2 regions of the Paenisporosarcina macmurdoensis genome follow, and region 1 is predicted to be linked to the other one. Evidence: predicted binding sites of a transcription regulator. Region 1 holds the regulator's gene; the other holds the start of a gene.

Evidence for each region. The regulator CtsR, encoded in region 1, represses protease genes until heat stress. The targets are predictions, from matches to a motif close to ATGGTCAATAAAGGTCAAACA.
Region 2: a site for CtsR is predicted at 14,415-14,435, ahead of ACFPYN_RS01190 (ATP-dependent Clp protease ATP-binding subunit). Genes of this name have one in related genera too.

What each region holds. Positions count from the first base shown of each region.
Region 1 covers NZ_JBHSRI010000006.1:32,698-49,563, forward strand. The annotation lists gene ACFPYN_RS06040 (DUF4097 family beta strand repeat-containing protein) at 1-446, opposite strand, end outside; gene ACFPYN_RS06045 (PadR family transcriptional regulator) at 439-762, opposite strand; gene hutU (urocanate hydratase) at 1,027-2,700, shown strand; gene hutI (imidazolonepropionase) at 2,697-3,950, shown strand; gene ACFPYN_RS06060 (agmatinase family protein) at 3,951-4,910, shown strand; gene ACFPYN_RS06065 (YjiH family protein) at 4,913-6,232, shown strand; gene ACFPYN_RS06070 (CtsR family transcriptional regulator) at 6,845-7,315, shown strand; gene ACFPYN_RS06075 (UvrB/UvrC motif-containing protein) at 7,329-7,868, shown strand; gene ACFPYN_RS06080 (protein arginine kinase) at 7,865-8,965, shown strand; gene ACFPYN_RS06085 (ATP-dependent Clp protease ATP-binding subunit) at 8,955-11,393, shown strand; gene radA (DNA repair protein RadA) at 11,454-12,830, shown strand; gene ACFPYN_RS06095 (PIN/TRAM domain-containing protein) at 13,634-14,713, shown strand; gene ispD (2-C-methyl-D-erythritol 4-phosphate cytidylyltransferase) at 14,819-15,514, shown strand; gene ispF (2-C-methyl-D-erythritol 2,4-cyclodiphosphate synthase) at 15,515-15,991, shown strand; gene gltX (glutamate--tRNA ligase) at 16,048-16,866, shown strand, end outside.
Region 2 covers NZ_JBHSRI010000002.1:265,833-282,698, reverse strand. The annotation lists gene ACFPYN_RS01245 (peptide ABC transporter substrate-binding protein) at 1-392, opposite strand, end outside; gene ACFPYN_RS01240 (DUF3899 domain-containing protein) at 636-983, shown strand; T-box leader at 1,040-1,262, shown strand; gene trpS (tryptophan--tRNA ligase) at 1,307-2,293, shown strand; gene ACFPYN_RS01230 (oligopeptide ABC transporter substrate-binding protein) at 2,650-4,473, opposite strand; gene ACFPYN_RS01225 (ABC transporter permease) at 4,548-5,459, opposite strand; gene opp4B (oligopeptide ABC transporter permease) at 5,491-6,453, opposite strand; gene ACFPYN_RS01215 (ABC transporter ATP-binding protein) at 6,455-7,402, opposite strand; gene ACFPYN_RS01210 (ABC transporter ATP-binding protein) at 7,399-8,412, opposite strand; gene fabF (beta-ketoacyl-ACP synthase II) at 9,590-10,825, opposite strand; gene ACFPYN_RS01200 (beta-ketoacyl-ACP synthase III) at 10,918-11,853, opposite strand; gene ACFPYN_RS01195 (YjzD family protein) at 12,044-12,232, shown strand; gene ACFPYN_RS01190 (ATP-dependent Clp protease ATP-binding subunit) at 12,281-14,398, opposite strand; gene ACFPYN_RS01185 (metal-sulfur cluster assembly factor) at 14,679-14,987, opposite strand; gene ACFPYN_RS01180 (prolyl oligopeptidase family serine peptidase) at 15,038-15,811, opposite strand; gene ACFPYN_RS01175 (Cof-type HAD-IIB family hydrolase) at 15,949-16,755, shown strand; gene ACFPYN_RS01170 (DegV family protein) at 16,784-16,866, shown strand, end outside.

The DNA.
Region 1 (16,866 bases):
ACATCTTTGCCGAATGAAAGAAAGCTGAAGAAATTAAATTTTGGCCCTTTTAATCGAATCGATAAAGTATCACCGATGACATCTGCAGTTAATACTAGTTTCTCAGGAGCGTTTACAAGCTCTATCGTTGTCGTATCTGTTTCTGAAGGATAAACATGTAAAGAACCATGATTGATATTCATCTCTACTTTTGTAAAGGCGGTATCCGTAATTATAATCAACTTTTTATCTTCTGTATGTGATTTCTCAGGAACATAATTAGTAAGGAGTTCATCTGCAATTTCTTTCGGTGAGCCAAGAGAGCCAGCAATTTCGCTATCTGATTTCCCGTCCTCACGTCCATTCGTAAAATATTCTTTAATATCTTGAAGAATATCGTTTCTTTCATCAGCTGGAAGTCGAGTTAATGCCATTTCAAGTTCATTTAGAAATTGTTGTTCAGTCATTTTTTACACTCTCCTCAATTAATGTATTTACTCCGTAGGTAAAGCTATTCCATTCTTTTAATTGCTCATGTAAATACGTTCTTCCTAAATCCGTCAGCCTATAGTATTTACGAGGTGGACCCTCCGTGGACTCTTGTAAATACGTCGTGAAGTAACCTTCCTTTGTCAAACGTCTTAATAATGGATAGACAGATCCCTCAGAAATCGAAATTTGATCCGATATCTTTTGTACAAGCTCATAACCGTATCGATCTTGCTTATCTAATAAAACAAGCACACACAGATTTAGAACGCCTTTTTTAAATTGAATATTCATCTTTCCGTCCTCCCTTCACTACTAGTTAATGAACAGTACCTTTGATAACACTATATCATGCAGTATTATTCTATGCAAGGTACTGTGGAAAAGTAATTTCAATAATGAAAATTGAAATTTAGTTGATTAATTCGCAATGAATCGTAAATTCTGGATAATAAACTATATTAATAGTTATTTTTTATAAAAAAGTCATTAAATTATAATAAATTATCTGAACTTTCAAGATACAATGAAATTATTGATAAAGGGGGATGACTAATTATGAAGTCAAACACAGAAGGTCGCGTATTCCGATATAGAGGTACAGAGTTACATACAAAAGGGTGGCAGCAAGAGGCGGCACTACGCATGCTTATGAATAATTTAGATCCAGATGTGGCAGAACGTCCTGAGGATTTAGTAGTGTATGGTGGAATCGGCAAAGCAGCACGTAACTGGGAAAGCTTTGATGCAATTGTGCGTTCTTTAAAAGAGTTAGAAAATGATGAGACATTGCTTGTTCAATCTGGGAAACCAGTGGCGATTTTCAAAACACATTTAGATGCACCACGCGTGTTGATTGCCAATTCAAATATTGTTCCTGCTTATGCAAACTGGGAAACGTTCCACGAGTTAGATAAAAAAGGCTTGATGATGTACGGCCAAATGACAGCAGGAAGCTGGATTTACATTGGTTCACAAGGAATTGTCCAAGGAACATATGAAACATTTTCAGAACTTGCGAAACAACATTTCGGAGAGTCATTAAAAGGAACAATTACGTTAACAGCTGGACTTGGTGGTATGGGTGGGGCTCAGCCTTTAGCCGTAACGATGGTTGGCGGAGTGTGTATCGGTATAGAAGTAGATGAAACACGCATTGACCGACGTATTGAAACGCGTTACACAGATGTTAAAACGGATTCATTGGATGAAGCGATTCGCTTGGCTGAAGAAGCAAAAGCTGCTGGCAAAGCGTTATCAATCGGTCTTATTGGCAATGCATCTGATGTCTTACCAGAAATGATTGCTCGTGGATTTATTCCAGACGTCTTAACGGACCAAACTTCAGCACATGATCCGTTAAATGGCTATATTCCATCGGGGATGTCTTTACAAGACGCAGCGAAACTACGTAAAGAAAATCCGGTTGAATATGTCAAGTTATCAAAAGCATCTATGGCAAAACATGTATCTGCAATGGTTGAGATGATGGACAAAGGCGCGGTTACATTTGATTACGGTAACAACATTCGCCAAGTGGCTAAAGATGAAGGCTTTGAACGTGCCTTCGATTTCCCAGGATTTGTACCAGCGTACATTCGCCCTCAATTCTGCGAAGGTAAAGGACCATTCCGTTGGGTAGCACTGTCTGGTGACCCAGAAGATATTCGCAAAACGGACGAAGTGATTTTACGCGAGTTCAGTTACAACACGCATTTATGTAACTGGATCAAAATGGCGCAAGATAAAATTCAATTCCAAGGTCTACCGTCACGTATTTGTTGGTTAGGGTATGGCGAACGTGCGCGTTTCGGGAAAATCATTAACGATATGGTCGCAAGTGGCGAGTTAAGTGCGCCAATCGTCATCGGTCGTGACCACTTAGATTCAGGCTCAGTGGCTTCACCTAACCGTGAAACAGAAGCGATGAAAGACGGTTCGGATGCAGTTGCAGATTGGCCAATTTTAAATGCCATGATTAATGCAGTTGGTGGAGCAACATGGGTTTCTCTTCACCACGGTGGGGGCGTAGGAATGGGTTACTCTATTCACGCGGGAATGGTTATTTTAGCTGATGGTACGAAAGAAGCGGAAGCACGCATTGAACGTGTCTTAACTTCTGATCCAGGTATGGGAATCGTTCGCCACGTTGACGCAGGGTACGATTTAGCTATTGAAACAGCTCGCGAAAAAGGCGTGAATATCCCAATGTTAGAGGGGTCTGGAAAATGACACCTGTATGGATAAAGAATGCCGCACAATTAGTTACCTTAGCCGGTGAAAACGGACCGCGCCGCAAAGAAGGCATGTCTGAACTCAGCATCATTGAAGACGGCAGTGTATTGATGGAAAACGGAGAAATACTTGCAATCGGCTCAACTTCACAACTTGAAGCGTTGTATGGCGAGCGCTCTCATGAAGTGGATGTGATAGATGCTTCAGGTCGATTAGTGACGCCGGGTCTAGTTGACCCCCATACGCACGTAGCTTATGGCGGTAGCCGCGAACGAGAATTTGAAATGCGTCTTGAAGGTTCGACTTATATGGAAATTATGAACGCAGGTGGCGGTATTCACGCAACGACACGTATGACTCGTGAAGCAACAGAAGACGAATTGGTGGCGCAAACAACGCGTCGCCTTGACTCGTTTTTAGCACATGGTGTCACAACGGTTGAAGGGAAAAGTGGCTACGGCTTAGATTTAGAAACAGAATTGAAGCAACTTCGTGCCATGAAGCGATTGAATGAAAGTCATCCAATCGATTTAGTTCCAACGTTTATGGGGGGGCATGCGGTTCCTCAAGAATACAAAGGCCGTGAAGAACAATACATCGATTTATTGGTCAATGACATGTTGCCGAAAGTAGCGGAAGAAGGACTCGCTGTTTTTAATGATGTATTTTGTGAAGTCGGCGTATTCACACCAGAGCAATCCGAACGCATTTTAGAAGCAGGTAAGAAACTTGGATTAATTCCTAAAATCCATGCTGATGAAATTGAATCATATGGTGGCGCTGAACTAGCAGCGAAAGTTGGAGCGATTTCAGCAGAGCATTTATTGAAAGCATCTGACGAGGGTATGCGTTTAATGGCGGAAGCGGGTGTCATCGCTTGTTTATTGCCTGCGACAGCTTTGTACTTACGTGAAGATGCAGCCAAAGGTAGAGCCATGATTGATGCGGGAGTTGCTGTAGCAATTTCGACTGACTGTAATCCAGGGTCTTCACCAACAACTTCGATGCCGCTTGTGATGAATTTGGCGTGTATTTCGATGCGTTTAACACCTGCGGAAGCGCTAGTTGCCGCAACTATGAATGCAGCGTGTGCAATAGGTATGGAAGCGAAAGTTGGATCGCTTGAAGTAGGGAAGCAAGCAGATGTTGTCATGTGGAAAGTTTCCAATTATCAAGAATTACAATATTTATTCGGAGTGAATCATGTCGGCAGTGTGTGGAAAAAAGGCGTTCAGGTGGTGGGTTAAATGAACAATTTACAACCACCAGAATGGTCATGGCGCGATGCTTCTGGAGATTTCGTACATCAGTGGGTAAAGCCGCTAAGTGAAGGTTCTGTGGATATGGTGCTTTACGGAGCGCCTCTTTCACGTTCATCGATCAGCGTTTCAGGTGCTTCGTTATATCCCATGGAATTTCGTAAAATGTGGAAGGGGTTCTCTACATATAATTTTGATGAGGACTTGGATTTATCATCGTATGCAGTGCGTGATGCTGGAGATGTGGTCATGCACACAACAGATATATTGTTGTCGCATGAACGAATTGAAGAAACGACTCGAGAACTGGTGAGCACATATAACGATGCTACGACATGTTTAATCGGTGGGGATCATTCGGTTACCGCTTGTGCAGTAAGAGGGGTCAAACGTGCATTTCCGGACGAGCGAATCGGCATTTTGCAACTCGACACACATTTAGATGTACGCGACCCAGCTGAATTAGGACCGGCGAACGGCACACCGATTCGTCAACTGATTGACGGAGGAATTGTTCGCGGAGAAGACGTTGTTAATATTGGTCTGCACGGGTATTTCAATTCAGCACCATTAGTCGCTTATGCGAAAGAACACGGTATTCGCATGGTAACTTTGCGTAAAGCGCGTGAGCTAGGGGTGGCTCACTGCGTCGAACAACAGGTAGAAGAATTAGTGAAACGAGTAGACCGCGTTTATGTGACCATCGATATGGACGTGCTCGATATCGCAGTAGCACCAGGCGTTCCGGCATCCACACCAGGGGGCATGACCGCGGAAGAACTGTTCATGAGTTTAGTGCGAATTGGTCAACATCACGCTGTTCGTCACATCGATTTCGTTTGCTTAGATCCATCGCGAGACGCCGCAACAAACGCCACGGTGAAAATCGGTGTGTACGCATGGCTAGAGTTCATCACAGGGAGAGTATTAGCACAAAGGAGGAAATAACTATGCAACAAGTGGGAGAGAGTTCGAGCATACGTTCAAGTTCGGGGATGTGGAAGTTTTTCGTCTACAGTTTTATTGGTGCCTTTATGTTTTTTGTTCCCGTAACAATTGGTGAGAAAAATTCGATTATGCTTGATCACATCGTTACGTGGATTCAATCGAACGCCGCAGGAGTATTGCCGTATTATGCACTCATCATTATTTTTGCAGGCGCAGTGTATCCATTTGTTTCAGGAACATGGAAAAAGTCGACAGTGGACGTGGTGTTCTCACTATTTAAAGTAGTGGGGTTATTCGTTGGAATCATGATTGTTTTCGAATTTGGTCCTGCATGGTTATTCCGTCCAGACATGGGTCCATTCTTATTTGGTAAACTCGTAATATCTGTTGGTTTGCTAGTACCTATCGGCGCGGTTTTCCTTGCATTACTCGTGAGCTATGGACTGCTTGAGTTTATTGGTGTTCTTATGCAACCAATTATGCGACCTGTTTGGAGAACACCTGGTCGTTCGGCAATTGACGCTGTAGCTTCTTTTGTAGGTTCTTATTCACTTGGTTTGTTAATTACGAATAGGGTTTATAAAGAAGGGAAATACACGGCGCGTGAAGCAGCGATTATCGCAACTGGCTTCTCTACCGTTTCAGCAACGTTTATGGTCATTGTTGCAAAAACACTGGGGTTAATGGAAATATGGAATACTTTTTTCTGGGTAACATTACTAGTTACCTTTGCTGTGACCGCTATCACTGTTAGGATTTGGCCACTTGGTAGTATGAAAGACGATTACTATAAAGGTTCAACACCGCAACCAGAAGCAAAACCAGAAGGTGGGCGCTTAGCTACAGCATGGCGTGAAGCGAAGGAGACAGTTGCGAACGCACCAAGCTTAGGTGTGAATATATGGGTAAATGTTCGTGATGGTTTGCTGATGGCGATGGCTATTTTGCCTTCTATTCTATCGATTGGTTTACTTGGAATTGTGTTGGCTACATTTACACCAATTTTTGATTGGGTTGGCTATATATTCTACCCATTCACCGCTTTATTACAATTACCTGAACCAATGCTTGTGGCAAAAGCAAGTGCAATTGGTATCGCAGAAATGTTCTTGCCAGCCTTGCTGGTCGTAGAATCTGGGATGGTTGTGAAATTTGTTGTAGCGGTAGTTTCTGTTTCATCTATCATCTTTTTCTCAGCACTTGTGCCATGTATCGTGGCAACAGAAATTCCAATTTCTATTCCGAAGTTAATCGTTATATGGGTTCAACGTGTCATTTTAACTCTACTAATTGTCACGCCAATTGCCTATTTATTATTTTAATAGAAACAGCCATCCTATAGGGTGGCTGTTTTAGGTTTCATTTTTATACAGACAGATAGTCAAGGTTACTTATTGAAATGCTTCACGATCACTTCTCCTTTCAAACAGCAGCGCAGCGAAATCAAAACCATTCAAAAGCCCTTAGATGGGAGCCATTGCGCTAATCGCTACATGGCTCATTTCTGTGGGGGAAGGTGTTTCAACAAGTTAACTAGCATATGGGATGTGTATGAGCGATAAATGCTTCGAAATGAGCGATAAATGTCCCAAGATGAGCAATAAACTCCTCGAAATGAGCGATAAATTTTTCACAATCGAAAATAGTCGCCTCGTTAGCCAAGTCTACTTGCCGTGAATCAAGTATCTTATTTCAAATAGCAGCGCAGCGAAAACAAAACCATTCAGACCCTCATAGAGTAATCAATAGACATTCCTCAATCTTTAATTGGCTCTCATATAGTTGAATATGCTCCTTCAAATCACATTATTTGCACACTTCCTATCCCCCTTATATAATAAAGTCAAAGATAGTCAAAGTCAGGCTTCTGTTAGTAGTTGCTATACTATTTCCCCTGACTCGCACTCAGATCTAATCTATTAGGAGGTGATTGCATGCGGAATATATCAGATATTATTGAAGGGTATTTAAAGAAAGTTATCGAATTAGATGATAAAGGGCATGTTGAGATAAAGCGCAGTGAGATTGCTGAACAATTTCAGTGTGTGCCCTCGCAGATAAATTATGTGATTAATACGCGCTTTACAGCAGATCGTGGTTATCTCGTTGAAAGTAAACGGGGGGGCGGTGGCTATATACGTATTGTTCGCGTACGGTCTCACACGAAGGCGGATTTAATTGAAGTAATCCTAGTGAGTTTAGAGCGTGGAGCTTCTCAAACGATGATGGAAGATATTGTGTTCCGTTTAATCGATGAGGACGTGTTGACGAAGCGTGAGGCGAAGATGATGCTCGCTGCGCTTGATCGCACAACGCTTAACACCCCATTGCCGCATCGTGATGAACTGCGTTCGCGCATACTACAAGCGATGCTCTTAACACTCAAGTATGAACAGTTAAAGTGAGGCGAGAGCGATTATGATTTGTGAAAATTGCAAGCAGCGACCGGCAAAAGTAACGGTAACGCAAGTGCACAATGGAGCACAGGTGCAGCGTCATTATTGTGATGTATGTGCACAAGAGTTCCATCCTTACCATTTAGATTTTCAGCAGGATGCCCTTTCGCTTCATCAGTTATTATCCAATTGGTTCGGCTCTACAGAAACCAAGCAACCGCAAGAGAAACCGCAACCAGAACTAAACACATGTAGTTATTGTGGATGGACGTTTCAACAGTTTTTAAACCAAGGGAAGTTTGGCTGTGCCGAATGTTACGAAAGTTTTCATGGGCAACTGCCAGAAGTTTTTAAGAAATTGCATAATGGCAACGTAAAGCATATTGGGAAAGCGCCAGGATCATTTGGTCAAACCCTACAATTGAAAAAACAAATTGAGTCGATTCGTACAGAGATGCGAACGGCGATAGAGATTGAAAATTTCGAAGAGGCAGCACGTCTTCGTGATGAAGCTCGCGCTTTAGAGGAGCAGCTACAAAGCGGAGGTGAAAACCGCAAATGAATATTGAACGTTTTCTAGAGAACTCCGTAACAAGTTGGATGGCTGGCGAGGGTGAGCACGCAGACATTGTAATGAGTACACGAATCCGGCTAGCTCGAAATTTAACCGGCTACCGTTTTCCGCTTTCTTTTAGTGAAAATGAGGCATTACAAGTAGATCAAGAAGTTTCTGCTGTATTACTTGATGCAGAATCGGAACTTGAATCGACCTTTTCGTATATAGATATAAAAGAGCTTTCTGCGCTTAACCGACAAGTTTTGGTGGAGAAGCATTTAATTAGTCCAAAATTGGCTAATTCAGAAATTGCGGGTTCCGTTTTATTATCAGACGACGAAGCAGTTAGCGTAATGGTCAATGAAGAAGATCACATTCGCATACAATGTATTTTCCCTGGTTTACAATTGCACGAAGCATGGCGACAAGCAAACCATATTGATGACGTTCTTGAAAAAGAATTACCGTATGCATTTGATGAGCAGTTTGGCTATTTAACGAGTTGTCCGACTAATACGGGAACTGGCCTGCGGGCATCGGTGATGATGCATTTACCAGCACTCACGATGACTAATCAAATGAATCGAATTGTCACTGCCATTACACGTCTCGGGATGGTCGTCCGCGGCATTTATGGAGAAGGTAGTGAAGCACTTGCTAATGTGTACCAAGTCTCAAATCAAACCACACTTGGAAAGTCAGAAGAAGATATTTTATCTGATTTGCAAAGTATTACGGAACAAATTATTCAAAAAGAACGTGAATCAAGAACGGCTCTCTTACATACGAGACCGAATGTGTTAGAAGATCGTTTGTACCGTTCGTTAGGTGTTTTAACGTATGCACGACTTTTATCAACAGAAGAAGCGGGCCGCTGTTTATCAAACGTTCGTCTTGGTATTGATTTAGGATTGATTAAAGGTGTCGATGTTTCAATTTTGAATGAATGCATGATTTTTATGCAACCAGGTTTTTTGCAAAAGTATGCAGGTACGTCTCTGAAACCGGAAGAACGTGATGTGTTTCGAGCAAAGTTGTTTAGGGAACGATTGCAAGTAGATACTAATTTAGACAACGAAGGAGAGGAAACTCATGATGTTTAATCGATTTACACAACGCGCACAAAAAGTACTCCAATTGGCTCAGGAAGAAGCGATTCGTATGAAACACGAGTCCATTGGAACTGAACATATATTATTAGGTTTAATTCGCGAAGGCGGCGGAATTGCTGCAAAAGCAATGGAAGCAATTGAAGTGAGTCCTCAAGTGATTGAAGACGGAATTGAAGAATTAGTGGGAATGGGAACTGGTGACGTGGGTCCTATCGTGCATTACACACCACGCGCTAAAAAAGTGATCGAGTTGTCTGTAGACGAATCACGCAAACTGGGCCATTCATATATCGGAACTGAGCATTTATTATTGGCTTTAATTCGCGAAGGTGAAGGCGTAGCTGCTCGTGTCCTTAATAACTCGGGCGTTAGCTTAAACAAAGCTCGTCAACAAGTATTGCAACTTCTAGGAAGCAATGATCACGTTCAAGCAAACGGCAGCTCAAATCCTGCAGCTAGCACACCAACGCTTGATAGCTTAGCTCGTGATTTAACACAAATCGCCCGTGAAGGTAGCTTGGATCCGGTCATTGGCCGTAGCAAAGAAATCACACGTGTTATTGAAGTGTTATCTCGCCGTACTAAAAACAATCCTGTTCTTATTGGAGAACCAGGTGTTGGTAAAACGGCAATTGCTGAAGGATTAGCGCAACAAATTGTTCAAAATGAAGTGCCAGAAATTTTACGCGACAAACGCGTTATGACATTAGATATGGGTACCGTGGTAGCGGGAACTAAATACCGTGGTGAGTTTGAAGATCGCTTGAAAAAAGTAATGGATGAAATTCGCCAAGCAGGCAATGTTATTCTTTTCATCGATGAACTTCATACCTTAATTGGAGCTGGTGGAGCTGAAGGTGCAATTGATGCATCTAATATCTTAAAACCATCTCTTGCTCGTGGAGAACTACAATGTATTGGGGCAACTACAATCGATGAGTACCGCAAATACATCGAAAAAGATGCTGCGTTAGAACGACGTTTCCAACCGATTCAAGTAGATGAGCCATCTGTTGAAGAATCTATTCTGATTATTAAAGGTCTTCGTGATCGCTATGAAGCGCATCACCGTGTGAAAATTACAGATGAAGCGATTATTGCAGCAGCTAAAATGTCTGATCGCTACATTTCTGATCGTTTCTTACCTGATAAAGCGATTGACTTAATTGACGAAGCGGGTTCAAAAGTTCGTTTGCGTTCATATACAACTCCACCGAATTTAAAAGAATTAGAATTACGTTTAGAAGCGATTCGTTCGGAGAAAAACGCGGCAGTTCAAAGTCAAGAGTTTGAAAAAGCAGCATCGTTCCGCGATACAGAACAAAAGCTGAAAGAAGAGCTGGATAGCACGAAGAAGACATGGAAAGAAGAACAAGGCAAAGCGGAATCTGAAGTAACAGTAGAAGATATCGCAGCTGTTGTATCTATGTGGACAGGAATTCCAGTTTCTAAACTTGCACAAACTGAATCTCAAAAATTGTTGAAGTTAGAAGATACATTGCATAAACGTGTTATCGGGCAAGCGGAAGCTGTTACAGCAATTTCTCGTGCAGTACGTAGAGCTCGTGCAGGATTGAAAGATCCAAAACGTCCAATTGGTTCATTCATTTTCTTAGGACCAACGGGTGTTGGTAAAACAGAACTTGCTCGTGCATTAGCTGAAAGTATGTTCGGTGATGAAGATGCGATGATTCGTGTGGATATGTCTGAGTACATGGAAAGACACTCAACTTCACGTTTAGTTGGTTCTCCTCCAGGTTACGTAGGGCATGAAGAAGGCGGTCAATTGACAGAAAAAGTTCGTCGCAAGCCGTACTCTGTTATTCTGTTAGACGAAATAGAAAAAGCACATCCAGATGTTTTCAATATCTTATTGCAAGTATTAGAAGACGGCCGCTTAACTGATTCAAAAGGACGCACAGTAGACTTCCGCAACACGGTTGTTATCATGACTTCAAACGTTGGGGCAGAGGCGCTTAAGAAAAATAAATATGTCGGCTTCAACTTGCAAGACGGCGAACAAAAATACAAAGATATGAAAGGCAGAATGCTCGAAGAACTTAAAAAAGCATTCCGTCCTGAGTTCTTAAACCGTGTGGATGAAATGATCGTGTTCCATTCATTAGAAAAAGAACATTTAAAAGAAATCGTTACATTGATGACTGCTACATTAACAAAACGTTTGAAAGAACAAGAAATCGAGCTAGAGTTAACCGAAGCAGCACAAGAAAAAATTGCTAAAGAAGGCTACGACCCAGAGTACGGCGCACGTCCGCTCCGTCGTGCACTTCAAAAACATATTGAAGATCGCTTGTCTGAAGAGCTGTTAAAAGGTACTGTTTTAACAGGATACAATATTGTGTTTGATGTAGAAAACGATGAATTCGTGATTCGTTCAGAAGCATTAGTCGCTAAATAAAACAATTGGAGCATTCCGGCGAGACTGTTCGGAATGCTCTTTTTCTACATAGGAGGAATTATGGCTAAACGTAAAACGAAATTTATGTGTAACTCATGTGGCTATGAATCCGCAAAATGGATGGGTCGTTGCCCGGGTTGTAACGAATGGAATACGATGGTGGAAGAGATAGAAGTGGTCGTAAAAGGACCTCGTCGAACATTCCAACATTCAGACGGTCCTCAGCACAAAGCAACGCCAATCACAGCAATCGAAACTTCGGACGAACCTCGTGTAGATACTGATTTAGAGGAGTTGAATCGGGTTCTTGGTGGTGGAGTTGTGCCAGGTTCACTGGTACTAATTGGTGGAGATCCAGGTATTGGAAAATCCACTTTATTGCTACAAGTATCTGCGTTACTTGCTAATAAAGGGCATCGCGTCTTATACATGTCCGGTGAAGAGTCTATTCGTCAAACGAAGTTGCGCGCAGAACGTTTAGGTGTGAAATCTGCTGAACTTTATATTTATTCCGAAACAAATTTGGAATTAGTGAATGAAGCCATTGATAGCGTGCAACCAAAATTTGTCGTGATCGACTCCATTCAAACTGTGCATCATCCGGAAGTAACCTCTGCGCCAGGCAGTGTCTCTCAAGTCCGTGAATGTACAGCTGAATTAATGCGCATTGCGAAAACCAAAAACATTGCTATTTTCTTAGTGGGTCATGTCACGAAAGAAGGCCAAATTGCTGGTCCGCGAATACTTGAACATATGGTAGATACCGTGTTGTATTTTGAAGGAGAACGTCATCATACGTATCGTATTTTACGATCTCAAAAAAATAGATTTGGGTCGACCAACGAGATTGCGATATTTGAAATGTTGCAGGGTGGATTGAAAGAAGTACTAAATCCATCCGAGCTATTTTTACAAGAACGTTCACAAGGTGCTGCAGGATCAACAGTAGTTGCTTCTATGGAAGGAACACGCCCAATTTTAGTTGAAATCCAAGCATTAGTGACGCCAACAAGCTTTAACTACCCTAAACGTATGGCCAGTGGAATTGATCAAAATCGAGTCCAGCTATTAATGGCTGTTTTAGAAAAAAGAATGGGGATGCTCCTTCAAACACAAGATGCCTACATTAAGGTAGCTGGTGGAGTGAAGCTTGATGAGCCTGCCATTGACTTAGCTGTATTAACGACGATTGTCTCGAGTTATCGTGATGTAGCAGTTAGTGCGCATGACTGTTTTATTGGTGAAGTTGGCTTAACCGGTGAAGTACGTCGCGTATCGAGAGTTGAACAACGCGTACAAGAAGCGGCTAAACTAGGCTTCAAACGTGCCATCATTCCTGCCTCTAATATCGGCGGATGGGATTTTCCTAAAGGGATAAAAGTAATCGGCGTTGAAAGTATTAATGATGCATTAAAAGAAGCTTTCCCAAACGCTTAGGCGTTTCTGGGAAAGCTTTTTCTCAAGATATGAGTTGTTTCTGAAGTTGATGAGAGCCACAATTTGAATGGCAATTGTGGCTGCGTCTGCCGCCGTTTATTTTTTCTTTAAAGTGATGTCATGAACAAGGAAGTGTCAGACGGAATGCCACCTGACACATTTAGTGATCTCCTCAAGGTTGCTAACCTTCTGTAGAGTAAGTGTCACCACTGACTTTAAAGAATCTGAAATAAAGTGAGCTGGAAGAGGGCCAACTCTTTATTCACCAGATTATAGTGCAGCAGAGAATACGACCGAAGCGCACTGGAAACCTTCATTGGTGTCTCTGGCTAGCACGCCTTTATTGTTTCTTTAGAGTAAGTATCACCAATAGCTTTAAAAAATCGTCTGAAATAAAGTATGAAGGAAGAGACCAAAATATCATTTTCGGTCGAATATCTACATAAAAATAGTGTCTATTCTCTAGTAAACCAAAAGATCTTAACTGTGAGCTCTCAGGTTTTCAGGGAGCGAAGGACGAATCCCCGCCGCAGAATGATCTAAAAAAACAGAGTTGGGCGAGTGACGAAGTCACAAGCCCAACTCTTTATTCACTAGATTATAGTGCAGCAGAGAATACGACCGAAGCGCACTGGAAAATTTACATTAGTAGGATCAGTGACCCTGCCTTTCTTTAGCAAGTCACGAAAAGTCAGCAAAGAGAAGTAAATAGCCAACTATCAAATGCAACTTTCCGCATTCCATATACGTCAAAAAGGTGTTTCCAAGTGAAAACGTGTATAATAAAAACAGGAGGTGGGCTTGTGTTAAAGTGGATTATTCGCATTACATTTATCTTAATTGGTGGAACGCTCGGGTTGCTATTATTACCGCAATTATACGAACTTATTAATTTATCCCGTAACCCGTGGCTGAACAATCCCTATGTTTCTGTAATAATTGGTGCCATTCTTTTGTATGTCATGGCATTATTACTAACTGATTACTTAATTGAATTTTTAAAGTGGATGGAAGATCGATTGCTCGTTGCACCAATCGGAGATTTATTGTCTGGAACGCTTGGCCTGATTATCGGACTTAGTGTGGCATTTCTTTTAAACTTTGCGGTTGATTCCATTCAACTGCCAGTCATAAATGCAGTGTTACCCGTGTTGTTAACCATCATTTTAGGGTATCTTGGATTTCAGGTTGGCTTTAAAAAACGTGATGAGATTGGGCAAATGTTTACTGCCAGCAGATCGACTACACCAAAAAAGAAATTCGATGAAAACAACCCGCAAGCATTACAACAAGCATCATATAAGTTGCTAGATACAAGTGTTATTATTGATGGACGAATTGCGGACATCTCCACAACAGGATTCATGGAAGGTGTGCTTGTCGTTCCTCAATTCGTCTTAACGGAACTTCAGCATATCGCCGATTCTTCTGATACGTTAAAACGTACACGTGGACGTCGAGGATTGGATATTTTGAAGCGACTTCAATCAGAACGAGCTTCTGCCTTATTGATTACAGAAGAAGATTTTGACGATGTTCAAGAAGTGGATATTAAACTAATGCGCCTCGCGAAAAAGATGGACGGCATGGTCGTAACGAACGACTTCAACTTAAACAAAGTGTGTGAGTTACATAAAGTACCAGTGCTTAACATTAACGATCTTGCGAATGCGGTGAAGCCAATCGTTATTCCAGGTGAAGAAATGCATATCGTCGTCATTAAAGATGGAAAAGAACAGAACCAAGGCATCGCCTATTTAGACGATGGTACGATGATTGTCGTTGAAGACGGTCGCTCTAATATTGGTCAAGCAACTGATGTTATTGTCACAAGTGTTCTACAAACATCGGCTGGACGCATGATATTTGCAAAAAGAAAGTAAATCACGATAAGTGAACGTTAAACGATAAGAGGCTGCCCTTTCTGTCATCTACATGTGACAGCTGAGGCGGCCTCCTTTTCCATAATGAAAGAGGCGATACATCACATGAACTATATCGTTGTATTACCGGCAGCAGGTAGCGGTAAAAGAATGAAGGCTGAGCGCAATAAATTATTTCTCACCTTACGGGGTAAGCCAATTCTGATGCATACACTTGATGTCTTTGAACAAGATCCGGATTGCGTGGGTATCTGGCTAGCAGTTAAGCCTGAAGAACGTATGATCATTCAAGAAATGTTGGAGCAGTATAACGTCACGAAAGTAAAAGGGATGCCTTCAGGTGGCGCTGAACGCCAACATAGTGTGTATGCTTGCGTGAAAGAAGTTGGCAATGACGCGGAATTGATTCTCGTTCACGATGCTGCTAGGCCTTTCATTGAACCATCCGTTATTAAACAATTGACGCAAAAAGCATATGAAACAGGTGCGGCAATCGCTGGTGTGAAAGCGAAAGACACTATGAAGCGAGTGCGTAATCATATTATTGAAGAAACAGTAGATCGTGAACAATTGTGGATGATCCAAACGCCGCAAGCTTTCCATACCCAAATTTTGACAAAAGCACAGCATCAAGCGGAACAAGATGATTTTCTTGGCACAGATGAATCCATGCTCGTGGAGCGGCTTAATATTGACGTGCATGTGGTTGAAAGTACGTATGATAATGTGAAAATGACAACACAAGAGGATTTACTAATTGGTGAAGCCATCTTACAAAAACGACAGCAGGAGGGAAACTAAATGTTTAGAGTTGGACAAGGATTTGATGTACATGAATTTGCAGAAAATCGCCCCCTTATAATAGGTGGCGTAATGATTCCTTATGAAAAAGGTTTAATCGGTCATTCAGATGCCGATGTTTTATTACATACAGTAACGGATGCCGCACTGGGCGCTATTGGTGAAGGGGACATTGGTCGCCATTTCCCTGATACAGATCCTGAATTTAAAGACGCGGATTCCGCGAAACTACTTGCTTACATTTGGAACATTGTTGAAGAAAAAGGCTACAAATTAGGCAATGTTGACTGTACGATTATTGCTCAAGCACCAAAAATGGCACCGTACATTACACAAATGCGTGATCGCATCGCAGAACTACTAAATGCTGAACCTTCTCAAGTGAATGTAAAAGCGACAACCACTGAAAAACTCGGTTTTACTGGCCGTGGCGAAGGCATTGCAGCGCAAGCAACGATTTTACTCATTCAAAAATAGGCATGACCTGTGTTAAACTGAACAAAGTTTAGCACGTATTCGAGGAGGAACCACATATGACACAAGAAGTTCGCGTACGCTACGCACCAAGTCCAACAGGTAATCTACATATTGGTGGAGCAAGAACCGCATTATTTAACTATTTATTTGCACGTCATCACGGCGGTAAATTCATCGTACGTATTGAAGATACGGACATTGAACGTAACATCGAAGGTGGCGAACTATCCCAACTAGAGAATTTGAAATGGCTAGGAATTGACTATGATGAGTCTGTTGATATCGGTGGACCATATGCACCTTACCGTCAAATGGAACGTCTTGATATTTATAAAAAACACGCTGAAGAAATGCTTGAAAATGGCCATGCGTATAAATGTTTCTGTTCAACTGAAAAGTTAGATGAGGAACGTGAAATGCAAAAAGCTAAAGGAATCGCTGCGCCCATGTATGTGGGGACATGCCGTAACTTAACTAAAGAAGAAGTGGCAGAGAAAGAAGCTGCAGGAATTCCGTATACAATTCGTATGCGTGTGCCAGCTGACGTTACGTATACATTTAAAGATTTAGTTCGTGGTTCAGTTACATTTGAATCAAAAGACGTAGGCGATTGGGTTCTTATTAAAACAAACGGTATCCCAACATATAACTACGCGGTTGTATTAGATGACCATTTCATGAAAATCTCACACGTTTTCCGTGGAGAAGAGCATTTATCAAATACACCAAAACAAATCATGGTATTCCAAGCATTTGGTTGGGAAGCACCTCACTATGGCCATATGACATTAATCATTAACGAAGACCGTAAAAAATTATCAAAACGTGATGAATCGATTATTCAATTCGTTGCCCAATACAAAGATTTGGGATAC
Region 2 (16,866 bases), on a different contig from region 1:
GCAGTTACAGGTGTTCCGTCAGACCATTTTGAATCACGGATTGTGAAAGTATAAACTAAACCGTCTTCAGAAACTGTAGGCTCGCCTTCAGCGATTGCAGGGATTGCTACATTTTCATCATTCAAACGGTATAAGCCTTCGTTAACATTGTTTAAAAGGTCAAAACCAACTGAATCTGTTGTTAGTGCAGAATCCATTGTTGGAATTTCAGCACCCATTACTAGATTAAGAATTTGATCCTCATCTACTTCTTCTGGTTCAGTTGCAACTGGATCTTTTTCATCCGTCTTGCCACTATCTTTCTCTGTTGCTTCGTCTTCGCCACAAGCAGCTAAGAATACGCTAAGTACTAACATTAGGCTTAACAGCCAAAAAAACTTGTTCTTCTTCACTAAGTTGACCCCCTTGAATTTTCTGAAAAATTGGTACAATCTTTATTATACATATTCTAAAAAATCTGTACAGGCTTTTTTTTAATATTTTTTACACTTACGTAACAGAAACATTACAATTATATGACAGAAACGTTGGGGTAAAAGGCTTTTCTATTAATTGTGAATATTTAATTCGTTTACCGAAATTTTGATTTTTTCTGTCTTTTCTTCTACAATGTGAAAAGGATTGAGGTGTTACAAGTGAAAAAGAAAGTGCTAATATTTTTATTTTTGCAAATAGTGATTGTTGCAGTTATGTTTCTGTATTACCGAGAATTGGGTTTAACTCCTTATATTAATGTGTCATTTTTTGTCGGAGGATTGTTCGTTTTTATTGGCTTACTAATTTATGTAGTATCAAATGGTTTTTTCGATATTTTTACAATGAGTATGAGAAAAGTTTTTACATTCAAAAGAAGAAACCTAGTCGATGCAGAATCAATGAGAGCTCCTTCGGAATTATTAGATTTCCCATATGTCCCATTCTTCCAACTAGGTGGGTCCATTTTACTTTGTATGACCATCGCATTGATTATTTATTTCGTATAGAAAAAACACTTGATTTTTGAGTTTCTTCTATATTATAATGACAAGCAAAATACAGTCTAAATGCAAAGACGAAGAGTAGTACATTTGAACGGGTAGTTTAGAGAGTCTGTGAATGCTGAAAACAGATCTTCCCGTCGAGTAGAATGGACTTCCGAGCATATTCCGCGAACCTTTTATAGGTGTAGCCTAATACGTCCCTTCACGTTACGAAGTTAAAGAGGCCATGAAACTATGGCAATCTGGGTGGTACCACGGATTCACACATCATTCGTCCCTTTACTAGGGAGAGTGATGTGTTTTTTTATTTTAAAGGAGGAAATTGAATGAAGAAAATTTTTTCAGGCGTACAGCCTACTGGAACCGTAACACTAGGTAATTATATTGGAGCGTTCCGTCAATTCACCACATTGCAAGACGAATATGATTGTATTTTTTGTATCGTTGATCAGCATGCCATTACAATTCCACAAGATCGACTAGAACTTCGTAAAAATATCCGCTCTTTAGCAGCCCTTTACTTAGCTGTAGGGATAGATCCTAAGAAAGCCACCTTGTTTATCCAATCTGAAGTTCCTGCGCATGCTCAGGCTGGATGGATGATGCAGTGTATTGCTTATATTGGGGAACTTGAACGCATGACTCAATTTAAAGATAAATCTTCTGGTAAGGACGGTGTTTCTGCATCCCTGCTTACTTACCCACCACTTATGGCTGCGGATATCATTCTTTACCAAACGGATATTGTACCTGTAGGGGATGACCAAAAACAACATGTTGAATTAACACGGGACTTAGCAGAACGTTTTAATAGACGGTATAACGATGTATTGACGATTCCTGAAATTCGCTTACCCAAAAACGGTGCTCGCATCAAAGCTCTTCAGGATCCACTGAAAAAAATGAGTAAATCAGATCCAAATAAAAAATCCACGATTTCTTTATTAGATACGCCAAAAGAAATCGAGAAAAAAATAAAAAGTGCAGTAACAGATTCAGATGGAATCGTTGCGTATGATGTAGACAATAAACCAGGCGTTTCTAATTTACTAACAATTGAAGCTGCACTCACTGGAGAGTCCATTGAAGCATTAGTTGCGAAGTATAAAGGCGTAGGTTACGGAGATTTTAAAGCATCCGTTGCACATGCAGTAATCGAACACTTAAAGCCCATCCAAGAACGGTATGAAGCATTGTTAGCTTCAGAAGAGTTAGATACCATTTTGGATGAGGGTGCTCTTAAAGCACAAGCAGTAGCGTCAAAAACGCTTAAAAAAATGGAGAACGCGATGGGCTTGGGTAGAAAACGATAAATGTTAAGACAAAAAACGAACTAAGAAATATGGCAAAATCGGGTGTCTGGAATATAAATGTCCAGACGCTTTTCCATGTATAGCCAAGCGATAAATAGTTTAAGTACAATAGAATTTGTAACAGACTCATGACAATGAATATGTAACTGATTGTAAACAGTAGCCATTTTATCAATACAAGCACCCTTTTACACTACTATATGAAGCAAGCCTTATAAGTACGTCAAGTTAGTCCCATTTTCTTTTATTCATGGAAAATTACTTCACTAGAATACTCTTTTAAAATCATCCAATGTCAACATAAAAAACCCGTATTTATAGTTTCCTATAAATACGGGTTTTTATTTTATTTCGAATTATTTAGAAGATTTAGCAGGATCTTCAGAAATTAATTCAACTTGGTTCCAATTAAAGTCACCAGCGTAATCGATATCGTAATTTTTTACGCTTTTATTAATCGGGCGTAATTCTAAACGAGTTTGTGTTGGAATGATTGGTGCATTTTCAGACATATATTCTTGCCATTCACGGAATTTACCTGCACGGTATTCAGCATCAAAAGCTTCTGGAGAGTCGATAGCAGCTAACAGCTCTTCTAACTTCTCAGAAGTGTAACGGCTGAAGTTATATTGTGCAGTTTTTGAGTAAAGACCTGATGGAGATGGGTTAGTTCCTGTACCCCATGCTGCCATAAACATATCTACTTCAGGATCATCAGCTTCAATTTTATCGTAGAAGCTATTGAATTCAATTGTACGACCTGTTGCAAGTGTTACATTTAAGCCCACATCTTTCCAGTTTTGCATGTAGAATGATGCGATGTCTTCAGCAGTATCACTACCAGACATTGTAGCGAATTTAATTTCAAGTGGTTTACCATCTTTGTTTTCACGAAGCCCGTCACCATCAACGTCCTCATATCCAGCTTCATCCAAAATTGAATTAGCTTTTTCTACGTCATATGTGTAACCTTCTAATGAATCGTCGTAGAATGATTGGAATACTGGTGGAATCAGTGATGTAGCACGTGCACGTAAGTTGTTGTAATATACTTCTGAAACTTGTTCAACGTCGATTGCATAGCCCATTGCTTGACGAAGATTTACATCGCTCATCTTAGCATTTGGATCCATTGCAACTTCTTCTTTTTCTACATCATATTTCCCAAGTTTAAAACCAAGGTATTGGTAGTAAAGTTCATTACGACCAAGAACTGTGATGTTATCAAAATCTTTAATTTCTAAATACTTGTCCGTGCTAAAAGTGTTAGCAGTCATATGATATTCCCCTGTTTGTAATGCAACAGAGATTGAAGTTGAAGGAACTGTTTTTAATAATACGCCATCAAGTTTTGGAGCACCTTTCCAGTAGTTTTCGTTTTTCACGAATTGTACTGATTCACCTGGTACGATTTTTTCAAATTTGAATGCACCTAAAGTCACGATGTTTTTACGTACTGCATCTGACTCAAGTAAATCTGCAACTGGAAGATCTTTTAAAATATGGCTCGGTTCAGCAGAAGTCCAGATTCCATCACCACCACTGAAAATAGCTGGAGATAATTTAGTAAATGAAATTTCTAAAGTCTTTTCATCCACTTTCTTTAAACCTGAGATTGTATCAGCTTTTCCATCATGGTATTCAACAGCACCTATGATGTTTTGGAAATCAGCATCATAACGTACTCCTGTGTAGTCTTTATGACCGATAATTAAGTAAGGTTGTACTAAGTCTTCAATTTTAAGCGGTTCACCATCAGACCATTTAACGCCGTCTTTGATAGTAATTGTTACTTTATTATTATCTTGATCAACTTCCATACCAGCGATTCCATCGTTAGTTAATAAGAAGTCACCATCTGTTTCAAAAATTGTATTACTAGCAAAGTCCATAATATCTGCATCATATGCATCTTCATATAGAACTGTTGAGAAAATCCCTTGGAAAGGTGAGTCATTTACTAGAGCTACTTTTAAAGTACCTCCTTCAATTACTTCTCCCTCATTTTCAACATTTAAAGGGAAGCTTCCAGTATCTACTACTTCTTCATTTTTTTCTTCTTCTTTATCTTTTGCTGGTGAATCTTTTCCATCTGTCGAGTCGCCTTCACCGTTACATGCACCAAGTACAAGTACGAAAGCTAAAAGTAATGCTAATAATGTCCAAAGCTTTTTGTTCATTCCTTTTCCTCCTTTTTTTATCTCTTGTTCTATATATCAAACGTAAAACGTTTAATACCACTATTAATTAGGTGTTACCCTAAGCGTTGCTTCGCATCAGCAGATCGACGAATAGCTTGACCCACATAGTTTATTCCTAACATTAAGAAAAGAATTAGCAGCGAGGCTGGTAACCAAATCCACCATTTATCAGATAACACAAGTGGATTATTTGCATAACTTACGAGTGTCCCTAAACTTGGTGTAGATGGAGGTAATCCGAATCCTAAGAACGACAGACCCGTTTCAATTCCAACATTTCCCGCAAAATTTAACGTTAGTTCCACAATTAAGATGGAGCTTAGATTTGGCATCATTTTTGCAAAAATGATGTTTCCATCACTCGTACCCATTGTTTTCGAAGAGTTAATATAGTCCCTCCGACTTTCAGAGAGTGCTTTGCTTCGAATCAAACGCGCTGTACCTGGCCATGCGAATACAGTGACAATCAAAATGAAAATAGGAATATTATATTTTGGTACGATGGTTACAAAGACGATAATAATCATTAAAGCTGGAATCGTAATGAAGAAATCGATGATTCGCATAAAAATGTTATCTATCCAGCCACCAAAATAACCTGTAGTCAAACCAATCATGATACCAATGATGCCTGATAGCAAAGTAACCGCCATGGCAATCGCAATTGAATTACGTGCTCCGATTATCAGTTGGCCTAAAATATCTCGACCACCTTGGTCAGCACCTAACAAGAACTTGTCTCCAGGTTCTGCAAATTTATCGCGTAAACTAACGCGCATCATTTCTTGTTGATCTATAAACAGGGACCAAAAGAAAATCCCGACAATCACAACTACTAATGCGATAAGGGAAAACATCGCAAGTTTATCTTTTTTAAATTCACGCATGATCACTTGAAATCCAGTAGGCGGAGAGCTTTCTGGATGTTCAGATTGAATCACTACATTATCTGTCTGCTCTTTCATGTGAGTACACTCTCCTTAACCATTATTTTCGTCAATCTATCCTAATTCGTGGATCTACAATGCTCATAATAATGTCGGATAATAGACTGCCTAATAATGTTAAGAATCCGTACAGCATAACCAAAGCAGTAATTACACTATAATCACGTCCAGAAATGGATTGAATGAATAATTGTCCCATTCCAGGATAGCCGAAAATGGTTTCAATAAAGATGGATCCGCCAAGCAAACCAGTGATAGTAAACCCTAGGAATGCAGCGATTGGCAATAAAGAATTCCGGAAAATATGTCGTGAATACACTTTATTTAAGGGAATCCCTTTACTACGTGCAGTACGAACATAATCTTGGGACTTTGCATCTATTACTTCTGTACGTAAATATTGAATGACACCGGTCGTTCCAAGAATGGCATACGTAATGGCTGGTAATAGAAGATGATAAAATTTACTCCAAATATAACCTAAGGAACCATTTTCATATTTAATATCAACCGTTCCACCTGTTGGGAACCATTGCAGCTTGTATCCGAAAAGGTACAAGAAAATAAGGGATAAAACGAATACTGGAATGGCATAACTAATGAAACTATATAGAACAACCGTTTTATCTAAAAATGTATTCTGGTAGCGCCCTGCAAGTACGCCTAATGGAATCGCAATTAAATACAGTAAAAGAACACTCACTAATGATAACCACAATGTATTAAGAGCTCGATCTCCAATTAGGTCAGCAACTGCAACTTTATACGTATAACTTTTACCAAAATCACCTTGAACAGCATTCATCATCCATGTGGCATATTGTTGATACCAAGGGTCATAGAAACCTGCTTGTTCGCGCAATTCTTCTATACGTGAAGGATCCGTATCAGGAGTTACCATTCCTGTAAAAGGATCTCCAGGCATAAATTTCGCCATCACGAAGATTAATAGACTTAACGCTAGTAATTGTGGAATCATCATCAATATGCGACGAATTATTGTTTTCCACATATTATTTAACCCCCTCTTTGATTTCCGACATAGCTACTTCATGCGTATCAGAAATTGCTTGAAGGTCATAGACGCGACCGTTTGCATCAAAGTATTGATGATTATCAAGTTGGTAATTGTTCTCTACGGTAATTCGTTCTACTTTCCGTTCGACTCTACTTGAAGGCTCGATGGTAGGAATTGCTGATAATAATCTTTTTGTGTAAATATGCTGAGGCGTTTGATAAATATCTTTCTTCGACCCAGACTCTACAAATCTTCCTTTATACATGATGGACACATGGTCACACATATGTTTCACTACTCCAAGATCATGCGATATAAATAAATAGCTCAATCCCAATTCATCTTGAATATCTTTCAAGAAATTTAAAACCTGTGCTTGTACCGATAAGTCAAGCGCTGAAACTGGCTCATCCGCAATAATGAGCTTTGGGTTAGTTGCAATCGCTCGTGCAATACCAATTCGCTGCTTTTGGCCACCAGAGAATTCATGAGGGTATTTCACTTTTGCATCTTCTGGCATACCGACGATAGCTAATAATTCATTAATTTTCCGCTTTTCTTCTGAATCAGAGAGATTTAAAAAATTCCGGATAGGTTCCGCCAAAATATCTTGCACGCGTTTGCGCGGATTTAAACTTGAGTGTGCATCTTGGAAAATCATTTGAATATCACGATTATATGGTGAGTTACGTTGGCGACGTTGATTGGTCACATCTTTTCCTTCGTAAATGATTTTACCGGATGTTATTTTCTCAAGGCCGATAATGGCTTTGCCTGTTGTGGATTTACCACAACCAGATTCGCCTACCAAGCCATATGTTTTGCCTTTTTCGAATTCCATATTGATGCCGTCAACAGCATGAACATGGTCAACGATTGTATTAAAGAAGCCGCCACGAATGGGATAGTGAACGCGCAAATCTTTTATTTCCATAAAACTCATGTCAAGCTTCCCCCTTCTTCACCTTCAAAGTGAAAGTGGTTCCAGCAGGTACATCGAACAAAATGTCCTGGTGCTATTTCGTGAAGTTGTGGTTTTGTTTCGTGTGCCTCTTGTGGAATCCAAGGAATTCGCGGGGCAAATCGACAACCCTCGCGTGGTAAATTAACTAATGACGGGACTAAACCTTGAATGACTTCTAATTTCTCGTTATCACTATGTGTTTGTGGAATTGAGTTTAATAAAGATCTAGTGTAAGGATGTATAGGATTATTGAATAACTCTTCAACTGGAGCTTCTTCTATGATTTGTCCTGCATACATAACAGCTACTCGATCGGCTACTTCTGCTACTACACCTAAGTCATGAGTAATCAAGATAATGCCAGATTCAGTTTCAGCCTGTAAATCTTTTAGTAAATCTAATATTTGAGCCTGAATTGTTACATCTAGAGCTGTAGTTGGTTCGTCTGCAATGATGATAGAAGGCTTACACGATATGGCAATGGCGATAATAACACGTTGACGCATACCACCTGATAATTGATGTGGAAATTGTTTCACTACTCTTTTTGGATTTGGAATTCCAACTTGATTAATAAGTTCAATTACACGATTTAGTCTTTCGGCTTTTGAAAGCTTTGTGTGATAGATTAAACTTTCTTCAATTTGATCACCAATACGCATTAATGGATTTAAAGCTGATAAAGGATCTTGAAAGATCATGCCAATTTCGTTGCCGCGTACCTTGTTTAGTTTTTCATCTGTCAATTTTGCTAGATCAAGACCTTTAAACTGTATTTCACCAGTTATTTTAGTGTTATTTGGATCATGTAGGCCAATAATGGAAGTTGCTAACGAACTTTTACCGCACCCTGATTCTCCAACAATCGCTAAAATTTCATTCTTTTTTAAATGAATGGAGACTCCATCCACTGCATTAAAATATGTATCTTTCACACGAAACCCAGTATGTAAATCATTAATTCTTAAAAGATCCTGCGTTATGTTCAAAGCCATACTCCTCTCAAGTAAATACTAAGATGTCGTCAAACTTATATTCTTTCCAAAATTTCAATTTTTCTGTTAATTGTGCACCTAGTTGTAAATTCTATTACAGAATTATTACAATCGCAACAACTATTTTGATTATTTCCTGTTTTTACTTTATTTTGAAATAAAATAGATTCTTAAAATTCAGTTATATCAAGCTTTTTTTAGCGTTCTCACAAATAAGTTTTTTGAAATAATATTGACAATTCTCTATTTTTTTAATGTATCTCGTCATTTTTTGAAATATTACAGTGAAGGTTAGTAGAGGGGTGAAAAGCAATTGAGAAATCGGAAGTTGTTTGTCATATCGTGACTAACCACTTCTCTACCACGTCTCAAAAGAATTAGGCAAGATAACCCCACGGGGCTCGTTAAAGAAATCTAATTAAAGAATTCCTGTTGACGCAAAGAGGTTTTCAGTGCGCTTCGGACGCATTCTTTGCTGCACTATAATCTAGGTAACAAAGAGTGGGGCTTGTGACTTCGTCACTCGCCCCACTCTATTTTTTCCGATCATTCTGCGTCGGGGATACGTCCTTCTCTCCCTGAAAACCTGGAAGCTCACAGTTAAGATCGTCTGGTTTATTTGAGAATTGATATTATCTATAAGTAGATATTCGACCGAAGATGATATTTCGGTCTCCTTCTTCTTACTTTATTTCAGACCATTCTTTAAAGTCGGCAGTGACACTCACTATAAAGAAATAATAAACGGTGGGAGACGTAGACACAATTGCCCCTCAAATTGTGGATCTCATCAACCCGCACAAATATGGAGGGATTCCTACGTCGATGGCGATTTTTCCTACGTGACGGACGTTTTTTCCTACGTCATCACTCTTTTTTCCTACGTGAACCTCGATTTTTACAACTGAGCCATCGCTCAGCAATTATATGTGAAAATAAATGCCAAATGGGGCTGCTCGCTTTGCTCCACAGCCTTTTCTGTGGTTGTGAGGGGCCACTTTGGATGGAAGAAATGACGTTTTCAGACGTCGATGGCGATTTTTCAGACGTGAAGCCTGTTTTTTCAGACGTCATCTTCTTTTTTTCAGACGTCAACCCCAAAAAGTCAGACTGAGCAACCGCTGAGTCTGACTCAAAAAAAAAACCTCCTCAAATGAGGAGGTTTTTGATCTTACACTTTTTTGAACAATAGTGACGCATTATGACCGCCAAAGCCTAAAGAATTACTCATTGCGTAAGTAATCTCTTGGTTACGTGCAGCATTCGCAACATAATCCAAGTCACAAATCGGATCAGGGTTTTCCAAATTCATTGTTGGTGGCAAAATACTTTCATGTAAAGCTAATGCTGTGAAAATAGCTTCAATTCCACCAGCTGCTCCAAGTAGATGTCCCGTCATTGATTTTGTTGAACTCATCGCAAGTTTGTATGCATGTTCACCAAATACTGATTTAACTGCCATTGTTTCGAATTGATCATTGTATGGCGTACTTGTACCATGAGCATTAATATAATCCACCTCAGAAGGATCAACTCCACCATCTGCAAGTGCTTGTTTCATTGCTCTAGCTGCTCCTTCGCCTTCAGGTGCTGGTGCTGTAATATGATGTGCATCACCTGTTGAACCATAGCCAATTAATTCAGCATAGATTTTTGCTCCACGAGCTATTGCATGTTCGTATTCTTCCAAAATAACAATTCCTGAGCCTTCACCAATTACAAAACCATCACGTTTTGCATCAAATGGACGTGAAGCAGTTTTAATATCTTGGTTTAGCGTAAGTGCTGTATTCGAACAGAAGCCAGCCACTGACATATTCGTTATAGGTGCTTCCGCTCCACCAGAAATCATAACATCCGCTTCGCCTCGTTCAATTACTTTAAACGCATCACCTATCGAGTTAGTCCCTGATGCACAAGCTGTTACTGTACAAGAGTTCATTGCTTTTGCTCCAAAATGAATGGACACTTGGCCCGCTGCCATATCCGGAATCATCATCGGAACGAAGAAAGGGCTCACCCGGCGATAGCCACGGTCAAGGAATGTTCGGAACTGTGCTTCATACGTTTCCATTCCACCGATACCAGATCCAATCCATACACCTGTGCGAAGACCAAGTTCTGGTGTAATTTCTAAGTTTGCATCCTTAACAGCCATAATCGAAGCAGCTAAAGCGAAATGTGTAAAGCGGTCCATTTTACGTGCTTCTTTACGTTCAATATACGTTTCAATATCAAAGTCTTTAACTTCTGCTGCTACTTTCGCAGGGAAATCATCTGGATTCACACGCGTCAAAGGACCAATACCAGATCTGCCTTCTTTAATACCAGCCCAAGTCGATTCGATATTATTACCAAGCGGTGTTACCGCTCCTATTCCTGTTATTACTACACGACGCTTTGTCATGATGAGTTTCTCCCCTTTATGTGAAAACTTAACTTAAATATTTTTTTAACGATGTTCATCCATCCAACGATGTAACCTATGTTAAGAAGATTTTATTTCCCCATTTTTAAGCAAATGGCACCCCAAGTTAATCCGCCACCAAATCCAACAAGCACAACTACATCATCATCTTTCACTTTCCCAGCCAATACTTCTTCTTTCAAAGCAATCGGAATAGATGCTGCAGAGGTATTACCAAACTGCTTAATTGTAGTAGACATTTTTTCTTCAGGTAATCCAAGTCGTATTCTTGAAGACTCCATAATTCGAATATTAGCTTGGTGTGGCACTAGGAAATCCACTTCTTCTTTCGATAAACCAGCTTTAGCGATTACATTTTCAGCAGAGTCACCCATTTGACGTACTGCAAATTTATATACTTCTCGTCCATTCATTTCTAGGAAAGGTCCATTTTGAGTTAAATGTTTTCCACCCGAACCGTCAGCACCTAATTCAAATGATAAAATACCGCGTCCTTCTGAAACTTCACCGACAATTGCCGCTCCAGCTCCATCTCCGAATAATACAGCCGTATTCCGGTCTTCAAAGTTCGTGATTTTTGTTAGTTTTTCCACACCGACCACTAAAACATATGGGTATGTGCCTGATTCAACAAATTGTTTCGCCGTAATAACCCCATACATAAACCCAGCACATGCAGCTGAAATATCCATTGCAGCTGCATTTGTTGCTCCGAGTTTTTCTTGTATCATGGTAGATACACTTGGAAATGGTTGATCAGGTGTCACGGTCGCGACTAAAATTAAACCGATTTGATGAGCTTCAATACCAGAGTCTGCTAATGCTTCTTTTGCTGCTTCATACGCCATATCTGAAGTATTAACATCATCGTCCGCATATCTTCGCTCTTCTATACCTGTGCGTGTACGAATCCATTCATCTGTTGTATCCATTATTTTCTCTAAGTCAAAGTTCGTAACCACTCGCTCTGGTACATATCTACCTAAACCGATTATTCCAACATTCATGAGACACCCTCATTTCCTTTATTATCTTATATTAGTACCTGGTAATAATAATAACGAATTTTCGTTGATATTTCAATACATCGCCATGAATTTGCCAAACTTCTACAGAGAAAGCTAAAAGATTCTTTGTCCAAACAAAGTCATATGGTATGATGATAAAAGTAAATAGTATGTCTTGAGGTGAAATTACATGAAATATATTTTTACATTGATTTGGTCATTTCTACTTGTTACGATGCTGAACTACGTAGTAGCTTCAGTACAAGATGTACCTTTTGATTTCCTATTAGGTGCAATTTTATCAGTTGGATTTGCAGTAGTTATTTTCATTATTGCAGCAATTATTCCAAACGATCCAGTAGTTACAGAACATCATTAATAAAAAACGGTTCACTGAAGTTATTACTTCAGTGAACCGTTTTTTTATTTATATCAGATTAACGTTAACTTCACCGTTGGAAACGGAAACTTCAACCGTACTTCCTGGGTTTAACTCTCCACCTAACAAAGCTTTTGCAACCGCAGTTTCCACATGTCGCTGGATAAAACGACGTAAAGGTCGAGCACCAAATGCCACATCGGTACCTTCAAGAACTACCCAGTCAATTAACTGTGGTGTGAAAGTAATGTTAATTTCCTGTTCTTTTAGTCTGTTAGCCAATTGCACTAAATATTTCTCTGTAATTGCATGGAAGTGTGACTCGTTTAACGAATGAAATAAGACGATTTCATCCATACGGTTCAATAATTCAGGTTTGAAATGTGAGCGCAGGGCAGACATTACTAATGATTCTGCTTGATCTCCACCTTCAAGTAAATATTGAGAACCTATATTTGATGTCAAAATCACCACGGTATTAGAGAAGTTGACAACACGACCTTGACTATCTGTTATTCGCCCATCATCTAACAGTTGAAGTAAAATATTTGCGACATCCGGGTGAGCTTTTTCAATTTCATCCAGCAATACCACTGAATATGGATTACGTCGTACCATTTCTGTCAGTTGGCCACCTTCTTCGTAGCCAATGTATCCTGGAGGTGCTCCAATAAGTCGAGAAACACTATGCTTTTCCATATATTCAGACATGTCAATTCGAATGAAATGGTCTTCTGAATCAAATAAATTGGCAGCTAATGCTTTTGCAAGTTCTGTTTTACCCACACCTGTAGGTCCAAGGAATAAGAAAGAACCAATCGGTTTGGATGGATCTTTAATACCTGCACGCGCTCTCCATACCGCTTCCGTTACAAATTGAACCGCTTGATCTTGACCTACTACTCTTTCTTGTAATGTTTCTTTTAAGCGCAGAAGCTTGTCTCGTTCTCCTTCAACAAGTTTCGTCACAGGAATTCCTGTCCAGCGAGATACAATCGATGCTATTTCTTCTGAAGTTACTTCTTCACGAAGCAAGCGATGTTCTGAAGTCGCTTCAAGTTTCTCTTCAAGAATGACAATTTCTTTCTCGAGTGTCGGGATCTTGCCATATCGCAATTCCCCTGCTGTTTTATAGTCTGAACTATTTTCAGCGATTTCCGCATCACGACGATACGTGTCTAAGATTTCACGCTTTTGTTGAATATGATGAAGCGATTCTTTTTCAGTCGTCCACTGATTCCGCATCGACTCAGTAGAAGATTTCAATGCTTCAAGTTCTTTACGTAAATTAGATAGACGCTGTTGACTTGCTTGATCTTTTTCTTTCATTAGTGCTTGTTCTTCAATTTCAAGTTGCATCATCCGGCGTGTCACTTCATCAAGTTCTTGTGGCATTGAATCAATTTCAGTACGAATCATGGCACACGCTTCATCGACTAAATCGATTGCCTTGTCTGGTAGAAAACGTTCAGTTAAATAGCGATCAGACAATTGTGCGGCAGCGACGATGGCACGATCATGAATACGTACTGCATGATGCAATTCAAAACGCTCTTTTAATCCGCGTAAAATGGATACTGTATCTTCAACTGTAGGTTCGCGTACTAAAACTTGTTGAAAGCGTCGTTCTAATGCTTTGTCTTTTTCGATATTTAGACGGTACTCATCAAGTGTGGTTGCACCTATACAATGCAACTCACCTCTCGCCAACATCGGTTTTAACATATTCCCTGCATCCATTGCGCCTTCAGTTTTCCCTGCCCCGACAATGGTATGAATTTCATCAATGAAAAGAATAATTCGCCCTTCACTTTCTTTTACTTCTTTTAACACACCTTGTAAGCGCTCTTCAAATTCTCCTCGGTATTTTGCACCAGCAATAAGAGAAGCCATATCTAATTCATAAATATCACGCTCTTTTAATCCTTCTGGTACGTCTTTACGGACGATTCGCTGAGCTAACCCTTCCACAATGGCCGTTTTACCCACACCAGGTTCTCCAATAAGGACCGGATTGTTTTTTGTTTTTCTTGAAAGAATTCGAATGACATGACGTATTTCTTGATCACGACCAATAACTGGGTCCATCTTGCCTTTTCTAGCTAATTCTACTAAGTTTCGTCCGTATAATTCTAGGGGGCTTTTCTGTTCTTGTTGTTGCTGCATTTTCATGACACTCCTTTGTTTGACCTTTTCTGACCTTTGATTTTATTATACGATTTTCCCATGATTTCTGTAAAGAAAATGAACTTGATCTATGGGCATCAGGCTTGAAGTTGGCTTTATTCGGCTTCACAGTTGGTTTGTTCGACTTCATCCTGGTTTTATTCCGCTTCACTCTAGTTTTATTCCTTCGCGCACTATTTAATCGGTTTCACCCATTTTTTCCCACAAAAAAATGCTCCACTCACTGTTAGGTATCACAGTAAGTGGAGCATTATACGTTTTATCTTACACCTAGTGCCATTTTTGCGTAGCGAGACATATTGTCTTTAGACCAACCTGGTGTCCAAACAATCTTGACATCGACTTCTTTTACTTCTGGTAATTCATATAAAGAAGTTTTGACCATATCTACAATCATTGGTCCCATTGGGCATCCAAGAGAAGTTAAAGTCATCGTTACTACTGCAAAACCGTCTTCTGTCAATTCGACATCATAGACAAGTCCAAGGTTTACTATATCAATACCTAGCTCTGGGTCAATCACGTTTTCTAATGCACCCATCATGCTATCGCGCATATCTTGATCCATGTTCATACCCCTTTCTAACTTACATCTATGTCTATCATAACAAATGGTTCTTATTCAGACAAATAGTGAGCAACGAAATCGGTCGCTGCAAGCATCCCTTTTCTTGAAACGGCATGACTCGCCGTTTTGTCGGTCATAAATTGGAAGCGTTGTGGATCATGAGCGTACGATTTTTTAAGTGCATTAAAAAAGTTAAACGTCGGTTCATATGGAACTACATTATCTTGCATACCGTGCCAGAAAAATATTGGCCGACCATTTAATGTGCTGGGATTCAAGGTAATATCAAATTTGCTTAACGTCTCAAACATTTGTTTACGCTCAATATCAGATATAGGCAACTTAAAACCTCGTGATTCAAATTGAGACATTTGTGCTTTGGCTAATTGCACATATCCTGGAGAACCCATCATAACAGCAGCTGTATCAATCCAAGGGTATACGTTTAAACTACCTAACGTTATGATTCCACCCATTGAAGTACCAGCAAGACCAATCTTAGTATGGTCCACAACTAAATTTCTATTAATGAGTTCATTTCTCAGAATATCTATTTCTTCAATGGATGTTAAAATCGTTTCCCAAAAGCGTAAAGATAATTGCACTTCGTCTAAAGGTTCTTGTCGTTCCCCATGTAAATGGGCATCTGGCAATAAAACACGAAACCCTTTTTCAGCTAATTGATAAGCATAGTGTAGATTATGCTCTTTTGCACTCGTAAAACCGTGAAGAAAAATCACGACTGGTACTTGTATATGTTTTTCGGATTCTTTGTATACATGTAAGAGTGGAATATGTGCCCACCGCTCATTTTCAACGTTCATGCTTCCACTTCCTTTGCGTTTTCTCTTTATTATCCTAGCAAAACAAATGACAAAGTTCAAAATTGAGGTTACCTTTTTTTGACTAATGGTTGGTTGTAAAGATACACTTTACTTTAGTAAGAAAGGAGTTAACCAATATGCAACCTCATTTAATCGTTTTAGATTTAGATGGTACCTTATTAACAGATGAAAAAGTCATTTCTGAAAAGACTTTACATACGCTTTTTAAAGCCCGAGAGCAAGGTCATGAAATCATGATTGCTACTGGACGACCATATCGTGCTAGCGAAGTGTATTACCACCAATTAAAATTGCAAACACCTATCGTGAATTTTAATGGTGCTTTTGTTCATCATCCAACGGACAGCACTTGGAAGTCAATTCATGAGCCGATAGATCTTAGAGTTGTAAATGAAGTCATTGATGCCCTTCATGACTATAAGTTTTATAACATTATTGCCGAAGTGATGGATGATGTGTATCTGCATTACCACGATGAAAAATTACTGGATATTTTCAGCTTTGGAAAACCACATGTAACGACAGGAGATATTCGCAATTATTTAAAAACCGATCCCACTAGTTTGCTAATTCATGCAAATGAAGCGGATGTGCCCTCAATTCGTCAGCATCTTCACGATGTCCATGCTGAAGTCATAGATCATAGACGTTGGGGCGCACCTTGGCATGTTATCGAAATTGTGCGAAGCGGTCTCAATAAAGCAGTTGGACTAGCTCACGTGTCGAAACACTTAAATATTCCACAACAAAATATTATTGCGTTTGGTGATGAAGATAATGATTTGGAAATGATTGAATACGCTGGAACTGGTGTCGCAATGGGCAATGCTATTTCACAACTTAAAAACATCGCCAATGAAGTAACTTCTTCAAATAACGAAGATGGTATTGCAGAATTCTTACAAGAACGATTAAACTTATAGAAATAGAAGATACCCGGGGGGGATAAAGATGAGAATATTTGCGGACAGTGCCTGCGATTTACCGAAATCTTATTATGAAAAAAATCCAGTTACATTGATTCCATTACGTGT